One region of the Vibrio agarivorans genome, then DNA from elsewhere that is predicted to be linked to it. Evidence: predicted binding sites of a transcription regulator. Region 1 holds the regulator's gene; each other region holds the start of a gene.
What was found. Region 1 encodes MetJ, which represses methionine synthesis genes. Its sites were predicted from a motif close to TTAGACNTNTANANGTCTAA; they were not measured.
Positions count from the first base shown of each region.

Region 2: metE (5-methyltetrahydropteroyltriglutamate--homocysteine S-methyltransferase) is a predicted target of MetJ. The motif match lies at 2,830-2,849, and genes of this name have one in related genera.
Region 3: metA (homoserine O-acetyltransferase MetA) is a predicted target of MetJ. The motif match lies at 3,489-3,508, and genes of this name have one in related genera.

Region 1 is NZ_JAUFQF010000004.1:839,613-846,657, reverse strand. It holds gene QWZ05_RS12380 (bifunctional aspartate kinase/homoserine dehydrogenase II) at 1-1,346, opposite strand, end outside; gene QWZ05_RS12375 (O-succinylhomoserine (thiol)-lyase) at 1,348-2,514, opposite strand; gene metJ (met regulon transcriptional regulator MetJ) at 2,725-3,045, shown strand; gene QWZ05_RS12365 (gluconokinase) at 3,136-3,636, opposite strand; gene QWZ05_RS12360 (VC0807 family protein) at 3,837-4,532, opposite strand; gene gorA (glutathione-disulfide reductase) at 4,724-6,079, opposite strand; gene QWZ05_RS12350 (23S rRNA (adenine(2030)-N(6))-methyltransferase RlmJ) at 6,370-7,045, opposite strand, start outside.
Region 2 is NZ_JAUFQF010000004.1:2,919,134-2,926,178, forward strand. It holds gene QWZ05_RS21880 (TIGR02647 family protein) at 182-415, shown strand; gene metE (5-methyltetrahydropteroyltriglutamate--homocysteine S-methyltransferase) at 512-2,794, opposite strand; gene metR (HTH-type transcriptional regulator MetR) at 3,026-3,937, shown strand; gene QWZ05_RS21895 (DUF4250 domain-containing protein) at 3,953-4,153, opposite strand; gene QWZ05_RS21900 (HI_1241 family integral membrane domain) at 4,279-4,971, opposite strand; gene QWZ05_RS21905 (YgiQ family radical SAM protein) at 5,158-7,045, shown strand, end outside.
Region 3 is NZ_JAUFQF010000004.1:2,352,940-2,359,984, reverse strand. It holds gene queC (7-cyano-7-deazaguanine synthase QueC) at 1-265, opposite strand, end outside; gene queE (7-carboxy-7-deazaguanine synthase QueE) at 277-945, opposite strand; gene QWZ05_RS19355 (NUDIX hydrolase) at 1,024-2,442, opposite strand; gene QWZ05_RS19350 (GNAT family N-acetyltransferase) at 2,472-2,963, opposite strand; gene QWZ05_RS19345 (ATP-binding protein) at 2,956-3,405, opposite strand; gene metA (homoserine O-acetyltransferase MetA) at 3,529-4,470, shown strand; gene QWZ05_RS19335 (BCCT family transporter) at 4,564-6,141, opposite strand; gene gyrA (DNA topoisomerase (ATP-hydrolyzing) subunit A) at 6,467-7,045, opposite strand, start outside.

The sequences.
Region 1 (7,045 bases):
TGGGCTTGGAATAGCTGAGAGTGCAAACGGCTTACGAGTGGCTCTACATCGAGTTTACGTGTCACCGCCACAAGACTAAGCCCAGACTCTGACTCTGCAATAAACTCAATTGCAGAGCTCTTCAGTTGTTGATAAAACCCAAAGCAGTGGTTTGGATTTTTACTGACGCCTGCTCCAACTGCTGCCAACAGTGAGAAGCCTTCTTTGAGCTTAAGTTCTGCTTCAATCGCAGCGTCTTGTAAAAAGGCTAGAGCACCGTTAGCAATCTCTTGGGTATAGGCCAATTGCAATAAGTATTGATCAGCTTGGCTCTCGTAAGCCAGGGGCTCTAGCTGTGCTTGTTTCAGTTTTTTCAGCACATTTTGCTGCGCACGTTGATAGTCATGATTGTGAGCAAAGCGCAGTTGAATGAGTAATACATCATCAAGTGAGGTGATAATTTTAGCACCACGACCGGAAGCCAATACACGTTCGATACGGGTTGAACCAGCCTCTGGTTCGTAGCTACAGCGTAGGTGAAGATCCATTGCACTTTGTGCGACAGGCTGAAGTGTACGACTGTGCAAGACTGGTGCGGCTAGGCGTGCTAGTTCACTAGCTTCATCTAGGCGCAGCAGTGGCAACAGACAGGCATCGGAGACAATACGCGGATCGGCGCTGTATACCCCAGCAACATCACTCCAGATAGTAACGCGTGAAACCTCGGCTAGTGCACCAATAATGGTTGCAGAATAGTCTGACCCGTTGCGGCCAAGCAGCACGGTTTCGCCTTGATGGTTCTGTGCCATGAAGCCAGTGAATACGATTCGGTACTGGCTATGCTGTGCTAAAACCTCTTTGAGTAGTGGGTATGAGGCGCCGCGATCTACTTCGGGTTGAGTGCCGATTTCGGCACGCAGAAATTGACGAGAGTCCTGCTCTACAGCATTGAGGTCTTGCTCGTTAAGTAGATTGGCTAACAGTCGTGCCGACCACATTTCGCCATGACCTAGCACTGAGGCGCGTGTCTTAGCACTAACGGGGTAAGCCACTTCACCCAGTGCGCTGAACTCGGTGATCAAGTGATCAAGTAGGCGCGCTTTTGTGTCTGTTTGAGTGATGAGGCTTTCTACTAATTCAATCTGAAACTGCCTTAACTCTTGTAGTGTCTCATGTGCCAAGCGTCCATCACGCTCAAGGTTATCGAGAAACTCAATCAGGCGGTTGGTTGTTTTGCCAGCAGCAGAGACGACAATCAGATCATTGCTGTTCGAGTAGTCTTTAAGGATATTGACAACTCGGCGATAGCACTCAGGGTTAGCTAAGCTACTGCCACCAAATTTGTGTAACTGACGTGGGTGAGTCATTTTAAAATGCCTCCTTCGCTTGAGCGAATGCTTGTTCTAGATCGGCAATCAGATCTTGGCAGTCTTCTAGGCCGACAGACAGACGTAACAGATATTGTGTCACTCCTGCTTCTGCTAGAGCTTCTTCGCCCATTGCGCGGTGTGTCATCGATGCAGGGTGGCAAATAAGGCTTTCTACCCCACCGAGTGACTCTGCTAAAGAAAAGAGCTCGAGCTTACCGACAAAGAATTTAAGTTGCTCAAATGAGCCGCCGAACTCAAAGCTGAGCATTGACCCGAAACCTGACTGCTGTTTTTTCGCAATCTCATGACCTGGGTGGCTTGGTAGGCTAGGGTGGTAGACCTTGCTTACTAGGGGCTCATTAATCAGGCAGTCGAGGATTTGCTGTGAACTCTCTTCATGCACTCGCATGCGAGCTCCGAGGGTACGTATACCGCGCAGAGTCATGTAACTATCAAAAGGAGTACCGGTTGCGCCAATGCAGTTACCCCACCAAGCGAGCTCCTCGGCATGCTCTTCTGTTTTCGTGATCACCACACCACCAATGACGTCAGAGTGGCCATTGATGTACTTAGTCGTAGAGTGGATAACGAAGTCTGCACCGAGCTCTAAAGGCTTTTGGTACACAGGTGTCAAAAAGGTATTATCGACAGCAACCAGAGCGCCAACCTGTTTCGCTTGCTGACAAATAGCGGCAATGTCCACCACTCGAACCAGCGGGTTCGATGGTGTTTCTAACAAGATAAGCTTTGGCTTCTTTTCAAGTGCTTCATTGAGTGCTTGCGTGTCGGTTTGGTCAACAAACTGTACTTTGAAGTCGCCCTTTTGCGCACGAGTATTGAACAAACGGTATGTACCGCCGTAACAGTCGTGTGGAGCAATGATAAGATCGTCAGGGCCGAGAAATGCAGAAACCCACAAGTTTAGAGCTGAGGTGCCACAGTTTGTGACTACCGCCCCTTTTCCTGATTCGAGCTCATAAAGCGCTTGCTCTAGGAGGCCTCGATTTGGGTTGCCAGAACGCGTATAGTCATAATTTGGGACTTCGCCAAAGGCCGGAAAACCATAGTTGGTGGAGAGGTAAATGGGTGGAACAACCGCATGGTGTTGAGTGTCTGATTCGATGCCGGTGCGAACGGCAATTGTCGCAGGCTTGCGTGCGCTCATAAGAGTGTCCTTCCCAAAGAGTGATAGTGCTTCACAAAACGTTTATCTAAATCTGTTATAAACGTTTCTTAATCCATTAACCGACACTTTACTTTTCATAATGTGAGACGTCAACACTTCTAGACGTCTATATGTCTTTGCTCTTAGCCTTAAATCCGGCTAAAATCTCCCCCTTATCTATTTAGAACAACGACGATTGAAAGGTGTCTCATGGCAGACTGGAATGGCGAATACATTAGCCCTTATGCTGAGCATGGTAAAAAAAGCGAGCAAGTAAAAAAAATCACAGTATCTATCCCTCTTAAAGTACTGAAAGTATTGACGGATGAACGTACTCGCCGCCAAATTAATAACCTACGCCATGCGACAAACAGTGAGCTGCTATGTGAGGCATTTCTGCACGCATACACTGGCCAGCCTTTACCGACAGACGAAGATTTGCGAAAAGACCGCCCTGATGAAATTCCTGCAGAAGCGAAAGCGCTGATGACAGAGATGGGTATCGAGTTTGAAGCGTTTGACGAAGAATAGGAAAGTTTATCGTCGATAGGTTTTTGGGGAGTATTATTGGTAAAGCTCCCCAAAACTCTGCATTCGAATATTGATAGATTTGCGAAAAACTCAACTTATTTGCTGAATTGCCTGCTCGACAATTTCATCGATAGGCGCATCAATGTTGATAAATATGGTGTTGGGTTCACCGTATGGGCGCTCAAGTGTTTCAAACTGGCTTTTCACCATACCCTCTTGCATAAAATGCCCTTGGCGCGCACGGATACGTTCAAGTATTAAATCAATACTACCATCTAGAAAAATGAAGGTAACATTTTGGTTTCCCTCTCGGATTTGATCGCGATATTTTCTCTTGAGTGCTGAGCAGACAATAATACTGTTCTCTTTGTTTCTTTCGAAGCGATGAGCAGCGTCACGAATGCACTCTAGCCATGGCAAGCGATCGCTATCGTTCAATGGCTGGCCAGATGACATTTTTAGAATATTTTCTTGCGGATGAAGGTCGTCTCCGTCTATGAACTTATAGCCAAGTTTATGTGCTAAAAGCTCACCGATTGTGCTTTTGCCACAAGCGCTAACTCCCATGACGATAATGCTACTGCCAAGCATAATGTTGCTCCATATACACTAACAGACTTTATACTATTCTCGCTCTGGGAAATGCGTGATGGGTAAGTTATTGAGAGTTGACTTAAGTCACAGCTATCTATCAATAGATGAGGATTATTGGGTCATAAATCATAAAAGAGAAAGGGGCACCAACCAAGTGATGCCCCTTTCTGAGTGCGAGTATTAGTTCGATTTGCCTATCAACTAGAATGGAAAACCTCTTCAGCAGTTAGCGATGTCATGCTGCTGATTTTTTTCCAAATATAATAGAAGATAGCCATCATCATAATCATGCTAGGGATAGCGATTGCAGGGTAGCTATATAGCGCGAGCTTACCGACTTCTTCATTGAATGCTGCTGTGCCTGCTGGACTGGTTACAATCCATGTAGCAAGGAAGTAGTTCATCGCAGAAGAGAAGAAAAACGTGGTCGCAAATAGATGATTAGAGCGCAATAGACAGCGTTCAAATGCTTGCTCATTACCGCTTTGTGCCAGACGCTCTTTGATAAGTGGTAAGTTCAACACGGTGTCGTTAAATAGAACCTTTTTCACTACAGGGTAGCGAGTGTACGTAGAGACGAAAATCGCGATACCAATCAGCCCTGGGATCAGTGCTTCTTTTAGAGCCAACCAGCGAGTGTCTAACTCTAGTAGGCCAATACCACCGGTGAGCAACACGCTGATAAAGCCAAGTGCAGCGATAAAGTTAAACTTCTTATTGTTTATCAGCTCATAGCCACCATAAACCACAGGAAATGCGAGACCGACAACCAGTGCCATGACCGCGCCTAAGTGCTCATCACCACTGAACTTCATTAAAATGAACGATGGGATCAAGACGTTAAAGGCCACCTCAAACAGTGGGTTGGGCTTTTTGTTGTTACTTTGACTCATAGCTGTCCTGTTTTGGTACACAAAGAGAGTAAATGGCTGGAAATAGTATCCAAGTGTGGGTAAAACGCAAATGCCTATAGGGTGACAGGATGTTTCATTGCCTTATCCGCGACTAGGCTGGATAAAGAAAAGCCACTGAGATTTTGTTTGCTCAGTGGCTTTTATCAATTGCGACGAGATAGGCGTGTGCCCTATCTCATGGTGACGAACTCTTCGCTGCCAGTAGGGTGGATGGCGACAACAGCATCAAAATCTGCTTTAGTTGCGCCCATCTTCATTGCAACCGCAAAGCCTTGAATCATTTCATCAACCGTGAAGCCAATGCCGTGAAGACCAACGACTTTCTCATCTTCACCCGCACAAACTAGCTTCATCTTACATGGTTGACGGTGCTTAGTTACCGCGGTGTACATCGCAGTAAAGCCAGAAGTGTAGACTTTCACATTGTCTTTACCGTATTGCTCTTCCGCTTCCTGTGTTGTCAGGCCGATAGTACCGATTGGTGGGTGGCTGAAAACAACCGTTGGAACAAGGTCGTAGTCCATTTTCGCATCGGGTTTGTTGTTAAACAGACGCTCAGAAAGTTGGCGACCTGCTTTGACCGCAACAGGAGTTAGTTCAATACCGCCTTCCATGATGTCACCTACACAGTAGATGCCTTTCACGTTTGTTTCTTGGTATTCATCTACCTTAATGTAGCCGCGCTCATTAGTCGCAACACCGGTAGAGTCGAGATTAATTGCATCCGTTGCTGGATGGCGACCTATCGCCCAAATCACTTTGTCTACGTTTTGGCTGTTACCGTTTTCTAGGTGAAGCGTTAAGCTGCCATCGGCTTCTTTAACGATCTCTTTTGGCACGGAGTTGTTGTGCAGCGTAGGACCTTCTGCTTCCATTACTTCAACCAGTGTCTCAATGATCATTGGGTCAAAGCTACGGATTGGCGTCTCTTTACGGCAGAACAGGTGGGTTTCTGTGCCTAGCGCGTGCAACACACCTGCAATTTCAACCGCAATGTAGCCTGCACCGATCACAGCAACGCGTTTTGGTTGCTCAGCAAGATCAAAGAAGCCATTTGAGTCGATGCCGTGTTCAGCACCTGGAATATTTGGAATGGTAGGGCGTCCACCAACTGCGATCAGGATGTGATCAGCCGTGTAATGCTCGCCGTTTACTTCAACGGTTTTTTCGTCAACAAACTTAGCGAAGCCTTTAATCACATTCACTTTGTTGTTGCCCAATACGCGGTCGTAAGATTGGTGAATACGACCGATATAAGCTTGACGGCTTTCTACAAGCTTACCCCAGTCAAAGCCTTTCACATCCACATCAAAGCCGTAATCTGGAGCGTAAAGGTTCATCGCTTCAGCAACTTGTGCACCATGCCACATGACCTTCTTCGGTACACAACCTACGTTTACACATGTACCACCCAAGTCTTGCGCTTCGATAAGTGCGACCTTTGCACCGTACATAGCTGCGCGGTTTGCTGATGCGATACCGCCGCTTCCGCCACCAATACAGATATAGTCAAAATGTGTTGCCATTACTTTCTCCAGGAGCTTATTGATTTTGTGGATTGCCTATAAGAACTAGATTGGGGTGAAATCACCAAACTCAATACTGAACATATAGGAATCGATATCCTTAATAGTACGATGAGTCTAGCAACTTTATCTAATGGGAAAAAGTGAGTTTGATTATGACTAATAACGATGAGTATCTTGTTGATAGACCGCGAACGTAAGACGCCACTCGCTAATATTAGACGAAATGAAGTTAGGGAAAGGCTTTTCAGGCACAACGATGTGTGCCTGAAAGTTAGATGCGTAAAGGGTTACTCAGGAACAACCCACTCGACCTTGTAATGACCAGTAGCAGGTGCGATCGCCTGTTTGAGGAAAGGTAGAATCTCCTTCATTTGGCTTTCTAGTTTCCAAGGAGGGTTAATCACGATCATGCCCGATGCAGTCATGCCGCGCTCGTTAGTATCGGGAGAAACACCTAGTTCGATCTGTAAGATCTTTTTGATCCCTAGACTCTCTAATCCTTCGAGCATATCGTCAATATCATGGCGGTTTACTACTGGATACCAAATCGCATAGACACCGGTTGCCCAGCGCTTGTAACTTTGTGCAATGGCATTCACCACATCTCGATACTCTTTGGCCAGCTCATAAGGAGGGTCAATGAGCACTAAGCCACGACGCTCTTTTGGTGGTAAGCTCGCTTTAAGGCGTTTAAAGCCATCTTCTTTAAAGATTTTTACCTGACGATCGCGATGAAATTCTTGCTCAAGCAGTGGATAGTCACTTGGGTGCAGCTCGGTTAATACCATGCGGTCTTGTTCGCGAATTTGTGCACGTGCAACGCGAGGAGAACCTGGGTAATAGCGCAGAGCATCGCCATTGTTGAGCACTTTGATCGACTCTAGGTAACCTTCAATATCCGCTGGCGTGTTATCTTGTTGCCATACACGAGCGATACCTTGCTTATACTCGCTGGTTTTTTCT
Region 2 (7,045 bases), 2.1 Mb from region 1:
GTCAATTGACTATGAATTATGCAAAAGGCTTCCAGATTGGAAGCCTTTTTTGATACTAAGTGCTAGGCATTTTTAGGCTTTATTTTACATTCGCTACCTATCTAACAGTTTTGCTAATCCAAGGTTGCTCAAAGGCTTAATCAGGCATAGCTTGAACAAAAAAGAGCTAAAGGATAGAACCATGAAATACACTCCAGAACACTTAGCTGAGCTAAACCTACTTCTGCAATTTGACCTGAGCAGTTCTGCAACAGGCATTAAAGTTCACTCAGAGGCAACAGACGAGATGCAGCAAGCCGTTTCGCGTTTATACGATAAGAAACTTTGTACTCAGCCAGACGGTGGCTATCTTACTGATGAAGGAATTGAGGTTGCCGAGCATGCTGACCGTATCTTGCGTGTGCTAAGCGCTTAGTCACTCCCACTTGGCATATACATCAGGGCAGCCATCATTGGCTGCCCTTTTACCACCTATTAAAAAGGGGGCTGGCACAATGGATGAGTCGTCTAGTTAGATCCCCTCATACTCTTTGCGCAGCTCTTTCGCTGCCGCCACCATGTTGGCGAGCGATTTTTCTGTTTCATCCCATCCGCGTGTTTTCAGACCACAATCAGGGTTCACCCACAACCGTTCGACTGGCACCTTCTCTGCTGCGGATTGAATCAAGTTCTTAATCCAATCCTTAGTTGGTACATTGGGTGAATGTATATCATAAACGCCTGGGCCAATTTCATTTGGGTATTCAAACTCTTCAAAGGCTTTCAGTAGTTCCATATTGGAACGACTGGTTTCGATCGTGATCACATCTGCATCCAATGCCGCAACAGAATCAATGATCTCGTTGAACTCGCTGTAACACATGTGGGTGTGAATCTGAGTTTGTGGCAGCGCGCTCGATGCTGAAAGCTTAAAGGCATTGACCGCCCAATCGAGATACTGTTGTTGCTCACTTTTTTTCAATGGAAGCCCCTCACGAATCGCCGGCTCATCAATTTGAATGATATTGATACCTGCTTGCTGTAAGTCACTTACCTCGTCACGCAGCGCCAACGATAACTGCTGTGCAATTTCGTGACGAGAGATATCCTCTCGAGGGAAGGTCCAACATAAAATGGTCACCGGCCCTGTCAGCATCCCTTTCATCTGCTTAGAGGTTAGAGACTGTGCAAACTGTGTCCACTCAACCGTCATTGGCTGCTCACGCTCGATGTCTGCAACAACAATCGCTGGCTTCACGCAACGTGAACCATAGCTTTGTACCCAGCCAAATTGCGTGGTTTGAAAGCCTGACAGCAATTCAGCAAAATATTCGACCATATCATTTCGCTCTGCTTCACCGTGAACCAGTACATCGAGGTCCAACGCCTCTTGGCGACGCACCGCGTCTTCGATATGACCTTTAAGCGCTTGCGTGTAGTCGCTCTCGTTCAACTTGCCTTGGCGATAAGCACTGCGCTGCAATCGAATATCTGCTGTTTGAGGGAATGACCCAATGGTCGTCGTAGGCAGCTTAGGTAGTTGCAAGTGTGTTGCTTGCGCCGCAATACGCTTAGTAAAGGGCAGTGAACGATCTGACGATCCTGCCACTAACGACTGCACCTGCTTTTGAATATGAGATTTATGGATAAACTGTGATAAGGCGCGCTGCTTTAATGGCTCGCTGTAAGCATGACACTCTGTTATTGCCTTATCATCGCCTGATAACGCTCGACCTAACAGGCTAACTTCATGCACTTTCTGCTTAGCGAAAGCAAACCAGCTTTTCGTTTCAACGGAGAGCTCAGTTTCCAACTCTAGGTCCACAGGGCTGTGCAAAAGGGAACATGAACTTGCGACCCACAATCTTTTGCCTAGCTGGTTTTTCAGTGGTTGTAATGTTTCCAACCAATGTGCAAGATCGGCCCGCCATACGTTGCGACCATTAACCGCCCCTACAGATAGCACCCACTGGGCAGGTAGTTTATTCACTACTTCACTCAAAGATTCAGGCTTGTGAGTAACATCGATATGTAAACCGTCCACATCCAGTTCGACAATCTGATCTAAATGATGATTCACTGAATCAAAATAGGTCGTTAGTAGCACTTTTGTTTTCGAGCGCAGCATTTGATAGGCCAACTTAAACGCTCCGATCCAAGCGTTGTCGAGCTCTAGTGCGAGAATAGGCTCATCCACTTGCACCCACTCAACCCCAAGTGCCTCCAGCTTCGTGATGATCTGCTGATACGCCGTGATGAGTCTCGGTAACAGGGATAAACGCTCAAAACCCTCTTCAACTTCTTTACCCAAGTAGAGATAGCTTAGCGGCCCCAACAACACAGGTTTAACGTTATGCCCAGCATCCAGTGCTTGTTTAGTCTCTTCAAAAAGCTGCGTCCACTGTACAGAAAATTGGGTATCCGCATTAAACTCTGGTACGAGATAGTGATAGTTAGTATTAAACCACTTGGTCATGTCTGAGGCCGCCTGACCACAACCACAATCGTTTTGCGACTGGCCACGCCCAACACGGAAAAGCGTATCGAGTGTGATGCGATCTTGTTGATGGCGCTTTGGAACATTGCCAAGCAGTAAGCTAGTCCCTAAAACATGGTCATACCAGGCAAAATCACCGGAAGTCACATAGGTTAGCTCCGCATCAGCCTGTGTTTGCCAGTTGATCGCTCGAATTGTCGAACCTTCATCTTTCAAGGCGTCTTGCGTTATCTCCCCGCGCCAATATTTCTCTAAAGCAAATTTCAGTTGTCTTTTTTCACCAACACGTGGGAAACCAAGAATATGAGTGGTTGTCATAAGTTCTTTCCTTGAGATTATTACGCCCAACCAACTTAGGCGTCTGGATGGCTAAAGTATTTATCAATGCCAACCCAGAGCCAAGCGACAAAGTTTCAGCTTAAACATGAAGAAATTTCATAAATGAAATTCTTTCATTAGTTCTATTTACAATGCTCAATAAAGTTCTTATGGTAAAAGTCGCTCTTGGACAGAGTCAGCAATCGCACATATGGGATAAGGACAACCTAGATGCTTGATTTAAAACACCTAAAAACACTTTCAGCACTTCGTGATACAGGGTCTCTGACTGCGACCGCAACCTCTTTGCACCTGACACAATCGGCACTGTCGCATCAAATCAAAGATCTTGAATCACGGTTAGGAAGTCAGCTATTTCTGCGGAAAACCCGCCCCGTGCGCTTTACTTCAGAGGGAGAGATCTTGCTAAGGCTTGCCGATGAAGTGCTGCCAAAAATTGCCAAGGCTGAAAATGACCTCGCGAGTTTGAAAGAGGATGTCAATGGACGCTTGCATATGGCGATTGAGTGCCACTCCTGCTTTCAGTGGTTAATGCCTGCACTCAAGGAGTACCAAGTCACTTGGCCAAGTGTCACCTTAGACTTCTCATCTGGATTTGGATTTGAACCACTCCCGGCATTGATTGGAGGCGAACTCGACTTAGTGGTGACCTCCGATGTCAATCCACGCTCAGAAGTCCACTATGAGCCGATGTTTGATTTTGAAATGCGACTGATCACCGCTACCAACCACCCACTTGCAGAAGTAGACGTGATCCAACCTGATCACCTAATCAATGAAACGATGATCAGCTATCCAGTACAAAAGCAGCGTCTTGATGTGGTAAAACACTTTCTTAGCCCAGCCGGCATCGAACCTGCAAAATGGAAACAGGCAGACAATACGTTGATGCTGGTACAAATGGTATCGGCTGGATTAGGCGTTGCCGCTTTGCCCAATTGGGCCATCAGTGAATTTTCTCGACAAGGGTTGATCACAAGCAAGCCCCTAGGGGAAGGGTTGTGGCGACGTCTGTTTGCCGCAACGCGTGCATCAGATAAAGATAAGCGTTATTTGCAGGCATTCTTTTCTACCGCTCGCCAGCAATGCAAAAGCCACCTTGATGGGATCAAGATGGCTTAATAAATTGATAAAGCGCTAGCGTGGGTAGGATTTAAACTGGTTAGTCAGTGGGTCGTATTGATACCCTAAAACATCCAACTTACCCACTAAGCCTTCGACATCAATTTCGTAGGCTGTGGCTAACTCTTCAAAACTATCACATTCAAGTCGCAGCTTCTCATTGACGATGCCCAACAAAATCACACTATCGAAGTTTCTCACATTTGATAGGTCCATACGACGCTCCTTGCATTCACACCACTTATGTAAGCATAGAAGCTATTCAGGCATTCGACAGAGTGATTACTCAAATATGATCATTTCTGTGCACCTAATCTCACCAGCCTTTCTCTAAATCTGAGTTATAGCGGGGCTGTCAGTGACGACAGGCTCAAAAATGCTTGGCTAGATCCCAGCAAAAGGATCAGTGCGAAGAAAATGACATACTTGTTCGGCTCGCTTGGACGAATCAAGTGCCAGCACCAAGCGACGACACCGATGATCAGCATGACAACGACACTCACAATAGGCGTGAGCAATTGTGGATGAGCATCAATGTCCAGTGCATAGCTCAGCCACAACACACAAAGTGCAAACAGCATCGCAGCAATCACACCGCTAAACGGTAATAGACGATGAAATGCTTGTAGTCGTGTTCGTGCGACCACCAACAAGCCGTGTGCTAACGCGCCACCTAACAACACTAGCCAGGTGATCATACCCAATGTCATCGCTGCTTGAGGGGCTTGGAGCGATAACATCAAGGTAAATGTCGCCGCAAGGCCACCAGCCAGATACAGTAACCATATAGGCCCTTGCTCACGGGTCTTTTTCGTTTGCACTTGAGTGTAAAAATAGAAAATGGCGAATACCACCATAAAAGCTTCTACTCGCAAAGAGCACACCGCAAGCCACAAAATGGCTAGCACAGGCAAAACACGATGAATTCGGCCACGTTGACCAGGACAAATCTCACCTTTGACTAGAATTAGAGTAAGAACCAGTTGCGCACCTAACAGCATAGGCGGAAAGGTCATTAACAGCGTTGCGATCATAGCGATGGGTATTCACTTAATAGAGCCTATAGATGGGGCGAGAGTGTAGCGAAAAGCAAGACGCTGGGCAATTTACTCAAGCGTTGTCAGCGCAAGATTTCGACCAGTAAATACCCGTACTAATCGCAGGGTGCAACTTACACGGCAGAAGTATATAATTCGCGCTCCTGAAAATGAGAGTCAACTATGTTAAGTAACATCACACCAATTCACGAACACAAAAAGTACTGGGCGGAATGCTTTGGTACGGCGCCATTTTTGCCAACCAGCAGAAAAGAGATGGACGCACTCGGCTGGGATAGCTGTGACATAATTATCGTAACGGGTGATGCTTACGTTGACCATCCTAGCTTTGGTATGGCGATCATCGGCCGTCTACTGGAAGCGCAAGGCTTTCGCGTTGGCATCATCGCACAGCCTAAATGGAATGATAAAACTGATTTCATGAAGCTTGGCAAGCCGAACCTATTTTTCGGTATTACTGCGGGCAACATGGACTCTATGATCAACCGCTACACTGCTGATCGTAAACTGCGCCACGACGACGCGTATACGCCCCACAACGAAGGGGGTAAACGCCCTGACCGCGCCACGCTCGTCTACTCGCAGCGCTGCCGTGAAGCTTATAAAGAAGCACCAATTGTATTAGGTGGTATTGAAGCTAGCCTTCGCCGTCTTGCGCACTATGATTACTGGTCTGACAAAGTTCGTCGCTCTGTCTTGTTTGATGCCAAAGCGGATATTCTGCTGTTTGGTAACGCAGAGCGAGCTCTGATTGAAGTGGCTCATCGTCTGGCTGATGGTGAAGATATTGCTCAGCTGACCAATATTCGTGGTACGGCAGTTAACTTGCCCACAGAGCCCGAACATTACAACATCATCGATTCTTCTCGCATTGAAAAGCCACGTAAAGAGGCGTTTATTCCGCCAAACCCTTACGAAGTTGAAACTCAATGTGAAACCAAATCAGAGGTCGAAGAAGCGCAAGCGAAGCCGATAACCATCCGTCCTTCGCGCCATGATGCAGAAACCACGGCAGTGCGTTTACCGCCATTCGAGAAGCTTAACAACGACCGTATTCTGTACGCTCACGCTGCACGTATCATGCACCTTGAGACTAACCCGTATTCTGGTCGCGCGCTCATTCAACGTCACGGTAATCGCGAACTTTGGATAAACCAACCGCCGATCCCGCTTTCAACCGAAGAGATGGATTACGTGTTCGGCTTACCTTATGCTCGTGTGCCTCACCCGATGTATGGCAAAGCGAAAATTCCCGCTTACGACATGATCAAAACGTCAGTTAACATCATGCGAGGCTGTTTTGGTGGCTGTTCTTTCTGTTCTATTACAGAGCACGAAGGACGTATCATTCAAAACCGCTCACAGGAGTCTATCCTTAATGAGCTGGAAGATATTCGCGACAAGGTACCGGGCTTTACCGGCACCATTTCAGACTTGGGTGGCCCTACCGCCAACATGTACCGCCTTGGCTGTAGCGATCCTAAAGCAGAGATGAACTGTCGCCGACCGTCGTGCGTGTTCCCTGGAATCTGTAACAAACTCAATACCGATCATAAGCACACCATCGACCTGTATCGTGCCGCGCGTAAAGTAAAAGGCGTGAAGAAAGTCATGATCGCTTCTGGTGTACGTTATGACCTCGCTATTGAGTCACCAGAATATGTGCGTGAACTGGTTACCCACCACGTTGGCGGCTACCTCAAGATTGCGCCAGAGCATACAGAGAAAGGCCCACTCGATCTGATGATGAAACCGGGCATGGGCACTTACGACCGCTTCAAAGAGATGTTTGAGAAGTACAGTGCGGAAGCGGGCAAGAAACAGTACCTTATCCCCTACTTCATCTCTGCGCACCCAGGCACAGAAGATGAAGACATGCTTAACCTTGCACTGTGGCTTAAGCAGAACAACTTTGAGTGTGACCAAGTACAGAACTTCTATCCATCGCCGATGTGTAATGCGACGGCAATGTACTACTCGGAAACGAATCCACTCAAACGTGTGAAGTACAAAAAACGCGAAGATGTACCCGTTGCTAAGGGCGAGCGTC
Region 3 (7,045 bases), 1.5 Mb from region 1:
CATTTTCTTGCAGCTCATGGGAGACAGGAATGTCATCACGAGTTAGAGAACTGATCGCCAGTTCGTTCAATAGGCCCACATCCATTACTTTATGTGCTTTAACGCCTAAGGAGGCTGCCAGCTTTTGTGCTACTTCAATCTCTTGCTTGTGGCGTTGGCCATAATCAAACGTGATTGCATGTACTTCATCACACTGCTTTAATGCTTGAACAAGGCAAGTGGTCGAGTCTTGTCCACCGCTGAATACTACAACTGCTTTTTTCATTTCCCCTCTCCTTATGCAATGCTCAAGTATTTGTGAGTTTGAATCGAAAGACGCCAGTTTCTCTTAATACAGGTATCAATGCACAACTCTGTCGCGCGTGGCTTTTGACTGATTGGTTGTAAGGCGATAATCACATCTGAACGCAGCTCTACACCTGAGAGCAATTCATCAAGCTGCTCTATGTCTTTACTGGTGCCAACAGGATGCTTAATTTCATTGGCACGGCGCAGTGCTGATTCTAATACTGGCAGTTTACCTTTCATGGCAATCTTTGGTGACACGGTCACGTAAGTAGAATCTGTCGTACGTACTTCGCTGGTACCACTTGTTTCAATTTGGCAACGACACCCAATAACTTCAAACGCGAGTGCGAGTTCAGTCAAGTCGTAGATGCATGGCTCACCACCCGTAATGACAATGTGCTTAGCATTAAAGCCTTGCTGTTGATAAATCTCAACTAACTGCTGTGCTGTGGCTTGACACCAAGTTTCTGAATCCTGCTGCTTTGCAATCACTTCACCAAAATCGGTTTCATTTTGCGGTTCCGCTTCCCAGGTTTGCTTAGTGTCACACCAAGAACAACCTACAGGACACTCTTGTAATCGAATAAAAACAGAAGGCACGCCAGTAAAGCTGCCTTCCCCTTGGATTGTCTCGAAGATCTCATTGAGCTTGTACAAGGCTCACTCCGTTCATACATAGTTTAATTGCCTGCACCTTAATAGAGCTGGTAAAGAAGATCAACTCACTGCAACCTGTCACTTAGGTTTATCGTTCAACTTTCGCGCGATAAGGGTAGGAACATAGATTAACGTCAAAATTATCGGCATATACAACACCTCTACGAGCAGCGAAAAGACCGCACTCGAAGCTACAAACGTATGCAGGTACTCTGAAAGAAAGTAGCCCAGAGCGATACTCATAGAGGTCGCGACTGGATTAAGTGTAGCCTGCGCTAACGGTCTTTCGCCAAAGCACAGCATGATAAGCAATACCGTGCCTGAAAGTGCTGTTACCTGTAATAAAGAAGTGGCATACCACGTCCATGCAAATACGGCCGCCAACAACGTAAGCATTAACCATGCGGCCTTTGTCTGAGTTATCTTAGCCAGTTGTGTTTCTTGGGATACCGCCAATTTAAAGAAATGACGAGCGACAAAATAACCTAATACAACACCAAAGAGGATATCTGTTACAAACACCTGATACTGTAAGAACATGCCTAAACACGCTAAGAGTAACAGCACAAAACCACTGAGTAGTATCACTAATGGAATGTAGACTAGGCGAATGACAAACGTACAAGTGGCTGCTAACAGTGCTGCCCTGACGGATGGAAAGCTCAGCGCTATATTCTGCTCGGAAAGCAAACCTAGAAACTGCCCTGGGGCTGGCAGTGCAAAGCCAAACTTGGCAACAACCGCCATCAATACGGTAAGAAGTTGAATAAATAGAAGCTTTTGTGCGACTACAACACCACCTTTCCAAGCGGCGACAACAAGACTTAAACCTAAAAACACTGGCGAAAGTATCAGGTTACTAACCAATACACATAGCTCAATAAGCGACTTAAAGAGAGTTTGCCCCTCCGCCAGTTGATAGAGATTGCTCAATAGCCTCAGCTCAAACCTTTGCCACGCATTGCCGTTACTGACTAAATCTTCCACATACTGGATTGGATAGGAGGTCACTTCACTTACCCATTGGGTGATTGCTGGCCACTGCTCTGGATAACGATAGTCGCTTGCATCGACAAGGAGTGGCTCAATCGCCAGAACATCTTTCACTTCAATACCAAAATGGGGTGCAAACCACGCGGGTAACGCTTTACCTTTTAATCCCTGTCGATGTGAGAAGGCGACCACTTTTGACTGCGGAACACACTCGTAAACCACAGCGGTGTCGGTATATCCCAACTTTCGCACTGGGTTGACTACCAGCCCAGCCTCTTCCCATGTCTCTCGCTGCGCGGTGAGCTTAGGATCTTCCCCTTTTGAGATTGTACCGCCCGGTAGTGACAATTTACGGCTAAAGGTCTCTTTTACCATCACGACTTTATGATCGGCATGGACAATACACAAAGAGCCTCTCACACCATTGGGGACAGAAAAATCCTCGGCTTGCAGTAGTGAGCTAAACAAAAAAAGCAGTAATGCTATCCATAGCGGCTGTTTCAAAATGGACCTCGAAATTTAGATTAAAGGTTTTAGGTTAATGGTTTAGCTAAACAGTGTATGTGATTCACAAAACCAAGACGGCGATAAAACTCAACACCGGCAGTGTTGCTATCCCACACCTCTACGAACAAGTATTTCGCACCATAATGGGTAAAATCGCGCTGCATACGTTCCAATAATTGCGCTCCAACACCAAACCTTCTATAAGCGCTCAACACATACAGCTCATCGATGCTCCCCATCAACACAGGTTGACTGACGGGGGATTGATACTGACCAAAATACCCTGATACAAAAGCAATCACTTGTTGTTGATGCTCGGCAACCAATACAAGGCACTCTGGGTGATCAATATAGTGGGCGATAGATTTTTCTATCTGGTCCGCTGGTTTAAATAGCTCTGCATACATCTGATGGTGCTCGTCGTGCAGACAATACATCATCTCATTCAGCGCCTCTAAGTCCGTCGTGGTTGCAGCTCGAATCACCAGATCTACCTGGGATAAACTATTTTTATTCATTGGCATAACTCGTTACTTGTATGGATTTTTGCCACTGCTTTGGAATCGCTCGCCACTTACGCCTCATCACCGCGATCGTCTTAGCGGGTACATCGTGAACAGACTCATACTCGCCGTTCACCTCGATTATTTCTACACGTTTATCCAATGACCTTGCCATCTTTAAATAAGGTTCTATTTCCCAAAGCTGCACAAACGTATTTGAAACCACTACGTTGAGTCCACAGTTGAGCGCTTGTAAGCTCGCAGTTTGGCACCAATCATGTGCTTGGGAAAGCTGCATAGGGTCAAACACATAATCGCCTTGTTCATTGACGAAATACATATCGGCTTCAAAATGTTCAGCCGCATAATCCGCGGCCAGCTGTTTAGCCAGTGTTGATTTCCCTGAACCCGGTAGACCACGAATAAGTGTGAGAGCTGCGCTTGTTGCTGGAGCCATGTTCTGCCTGTAAATGCACAATAAGATATTGATTCAATAATATGTGATTTAGCTATCGACATAAATCACCGTTTACGTTAAGTTTGGATGTATAGACGTCCAGAAAGCTTAGGGAGTAAAGCTGTGCCAATCAAGATACCTGATCAATTACCTGCCTCCGATGTCCTTCGTAACGAAAATATCTTCGTTATGCCAGAGACTCGCGCTTCTACGCAGGAAATTCGTCCTCTCAAAGTTCTGATCTTAAACTTGATGCCAAAAAAGATTGAAACGGAAACGCAATTTTTACGACTGTTATCAAATAGCCCGCTTCAAGTCGATGTAGAGCTACTGCGCATTGATAATCGACCGAGTAAGAACACTCCTGTCGAACACCTCGACACTTTTTATCGCCAGTTTGAGATGGTGAAAGACAGAAACTTTGACGGATTGATTATTACAGGCGCGCCACTTGGTCTTGTTCAGTTTGAAGATGTGATCTATTGGGATCACCTTAAAACCATTATGAACTGGGCCAAAGAACATGTCACATCAACCTTGTATGTCTGCTGGGCTGCACAAGCTGGCTTGAAGCTACTGTATGACTTGCCCAAGCGCACACGCAAAGAAAAACTGTCGGGCGTATACCACCATGAAATCCATCATCCCTACCACCCTATCCTACGTGGCTTTGATGATACCTTCTTAGCACCTCATTCGCGGTTTGCTGATTTCTCATCGCAGTTTCTCGAAGAGCATACTGACCTCGACATTCTCGCAACTTCCGATATGGCTGGTGTGTATTTGGCGGCAACCAAAGATAAGCGTAACGTGTTTGTCACAGGCCATCCTGAGTACGATGCCCTAACACTGCACAATGAATACACACGTGATCTTGGCGAAGGGATGGAGCCGGCGATCCCTGTGAATTACTATCCTAACAACTGCCCAGACAACAAGCCCAATGCCAGTTGGCGCAGTCACGGTCACTTGTTGTTCGCAAACTGGCTAAATTACTGTGTTTACCAACAAACGCCTTACGATCTTGATCACTTCAGTGAAGCTAACTTTACTAAGGATGATTAGTCGAAGTTCATAGGTGTTCAACACCGACATACAGAGACAAAAAAGGCATGCTTGAGAGCATGCCTTTCATTTTTACATTATCGAGAGAAGATTCTATCGGTACTCTTTCTCTGTGTTCATACCCATCAACAGGCTGACACACATCGCCAATAGCACGAAAGTGAATGGCAGTGCAGTAGAGATAGCGCCCGCTTGCAGTGCTTCTACCGCTTGCGTGCCACCAACCCATAGTAGAGCGGCTGCGATAGCACCTTCCATAAATGCCCAGAAACAACGTTGCAGAACAGGTGCGTCTACTTTACCGCCAGCGGTGATGCTATCAATAACCAGTGAGCCTGAATCTGAAGAGGTGATGAAGAACACCATAACCAGAATTACAGCAATAATCGAAAGCAGAGTGCTCATTGGCATCACGTCGAACATTTCAAACATCGCTAGTGATACATCGGTAAGGCCTTTCGCACCAAGCTGACCAACATTGTTGACTACCTGATCAATCGCTAGACCGCCGAACACTGACATCCAAATAAGCGTCACAGTGGTTGGAACGATAAGAACCGCTGTCATGAACTCACGTACAGTACGACCGCGAGAGACTCGTGCGATAAACATACCAACGAATGGCGACCATGAAATCCACCAAGCCCAGTAGAATACTGTCCAGCCATGCATCCAAAGCTCATCTTCACGGCCATGTGGATTACTAAGAGGAATAAAGCTTTCAACATATCCCATCAAAGTCGTTGGTAGTGAGCCCATTGCTACCGCAAAGCCAAGCGCTGCCACCAAGAACAATAGAAGGAAAGCCACAATCATGTTGATGTTACTGATGACTTTTACACCGCCATCAATACCACGTAATACAGAAGCGACAGCTAGAAGCGTTACCACTGCAATCACGATGATTTGAAGTGTTAAACCTGCTTCAAAACCAAACACATGTTGAATACCGCTTGCCGCTTGCTTAGCACCAAGGCCAAGCGATGTCGCCAGACCAAATAGCGTCGCTAGCACGGCGAGAATATCCACGACGTGACCAGGCCAACCCCACGCTCTATCACCTAAAATCGGGTAAAAAATAGAGCGAATAGAGAGTGGTAAGCCTTTATTGTAGGTAAAGAACGCTAAAGACAATGCCACTACACCGTAGATAGCCCAAGGATGAAGGCCCCAGTGGTACATAGTAGCGCCAAGCGCCGCTTTCGCCGCTTCTGGTGTGTTTGGCTCTACCGCAAGTGGTGTCTCATACCAGCCTGTGAAGTAAGCAACGGGTTCTGCCACACTCCAGAACATTAAGCCGATACCCATACCGGCTGCGAAAAGCATCGCTAACCACGAGAAAAATGAGTAATCTGCCGTGGCATCTTGACCACCTAAACGGATTTTGCCGTAAGGCGTTACAATTAGAGCTAAACAGAAGACAACGAAGATGTTACCTGACCAAATAAACAGCCAGTCAAACGAGCCAATAATCTGCCATTTGATACCATCTAACGCCGCTTTTGCATCACCTGCGTCCATCACCATTGCGGCAATGAGAAACAGTATGATGAAACCTGCACTTACGCCAAACACAGGGTTATGGACATCAAACCCCCACTTCTGAACGTTATCTTGACCGACAGTATAATCTGTACTGTCGATACTGTATTTATCTATACCTTTAGTCATTTGACCCTCTACTAATTCCGTGTGAGACGTGAGTCCTTGAGTTGCATTGTTGCTCCCCACTTTCTCAAATCACTTTGAGTACAAATCATCAGAAAATAAATTTGTACGCAAAGTCACTTATCTCGTTTTGGATGTCCTCTTTCATCAACTGATTGATAAAAATAGAAATCCGCGCCTATTGTACAAAAGTAGCAGTTCCTTGCCAGTAAATGGTGAAAATGGCACCACTTTTTCAATAAATCGACTTTCAAGCGCTGTTTTATCCGTCAAGCAAACACAAAAAAGCCGGGCTATTTAGCCCGGCTATATCAACTAAAAATAGTGATTACTCTTCGCTATCTGCTGCAGGAGCATCATCATTTGTTGCTTCTGGTTGTGTTGCTTCAACACCACCTTCCGCTTCAGTACCTTCTTCTAGCAGTTCAACATCTTCAATCTCTTCGATGCGTTGAAGGCCTACAACAGATTCATCTTCTGCTGTTCTGATCAGTGTAACACCTTGTGTGTTACGACCTACTTGGCTGACTTCTGCTACACGTGTACGTACCAATGTGCCTGCATCGGTGATCATCATCATCTCGTCGCCTTCCTCAACTTGGATAGCACCGACAACAGGACCATTACGATCAGAGACTTTGATAGAAACGACACCTTGAGTTGCACGACCTTTGGTTGGGTACTCTGCAAGCTCAGTACGCTTACCGTAACCATTTTGTGTCACTGTCAGAATGTCGCCCTCGTTTGAAGGAACAATCAGTGATACAACTTGGTCATCATCAGCCAATTTCATACCACGAACACCTGCCGCTGTACGACCCATCGCACGAACTTTATCTTCGTTGAAACGAACCACTTTACCCGCTTTCGAGAACAGCATGATATCGCTAGAACCTGTGGTGATATC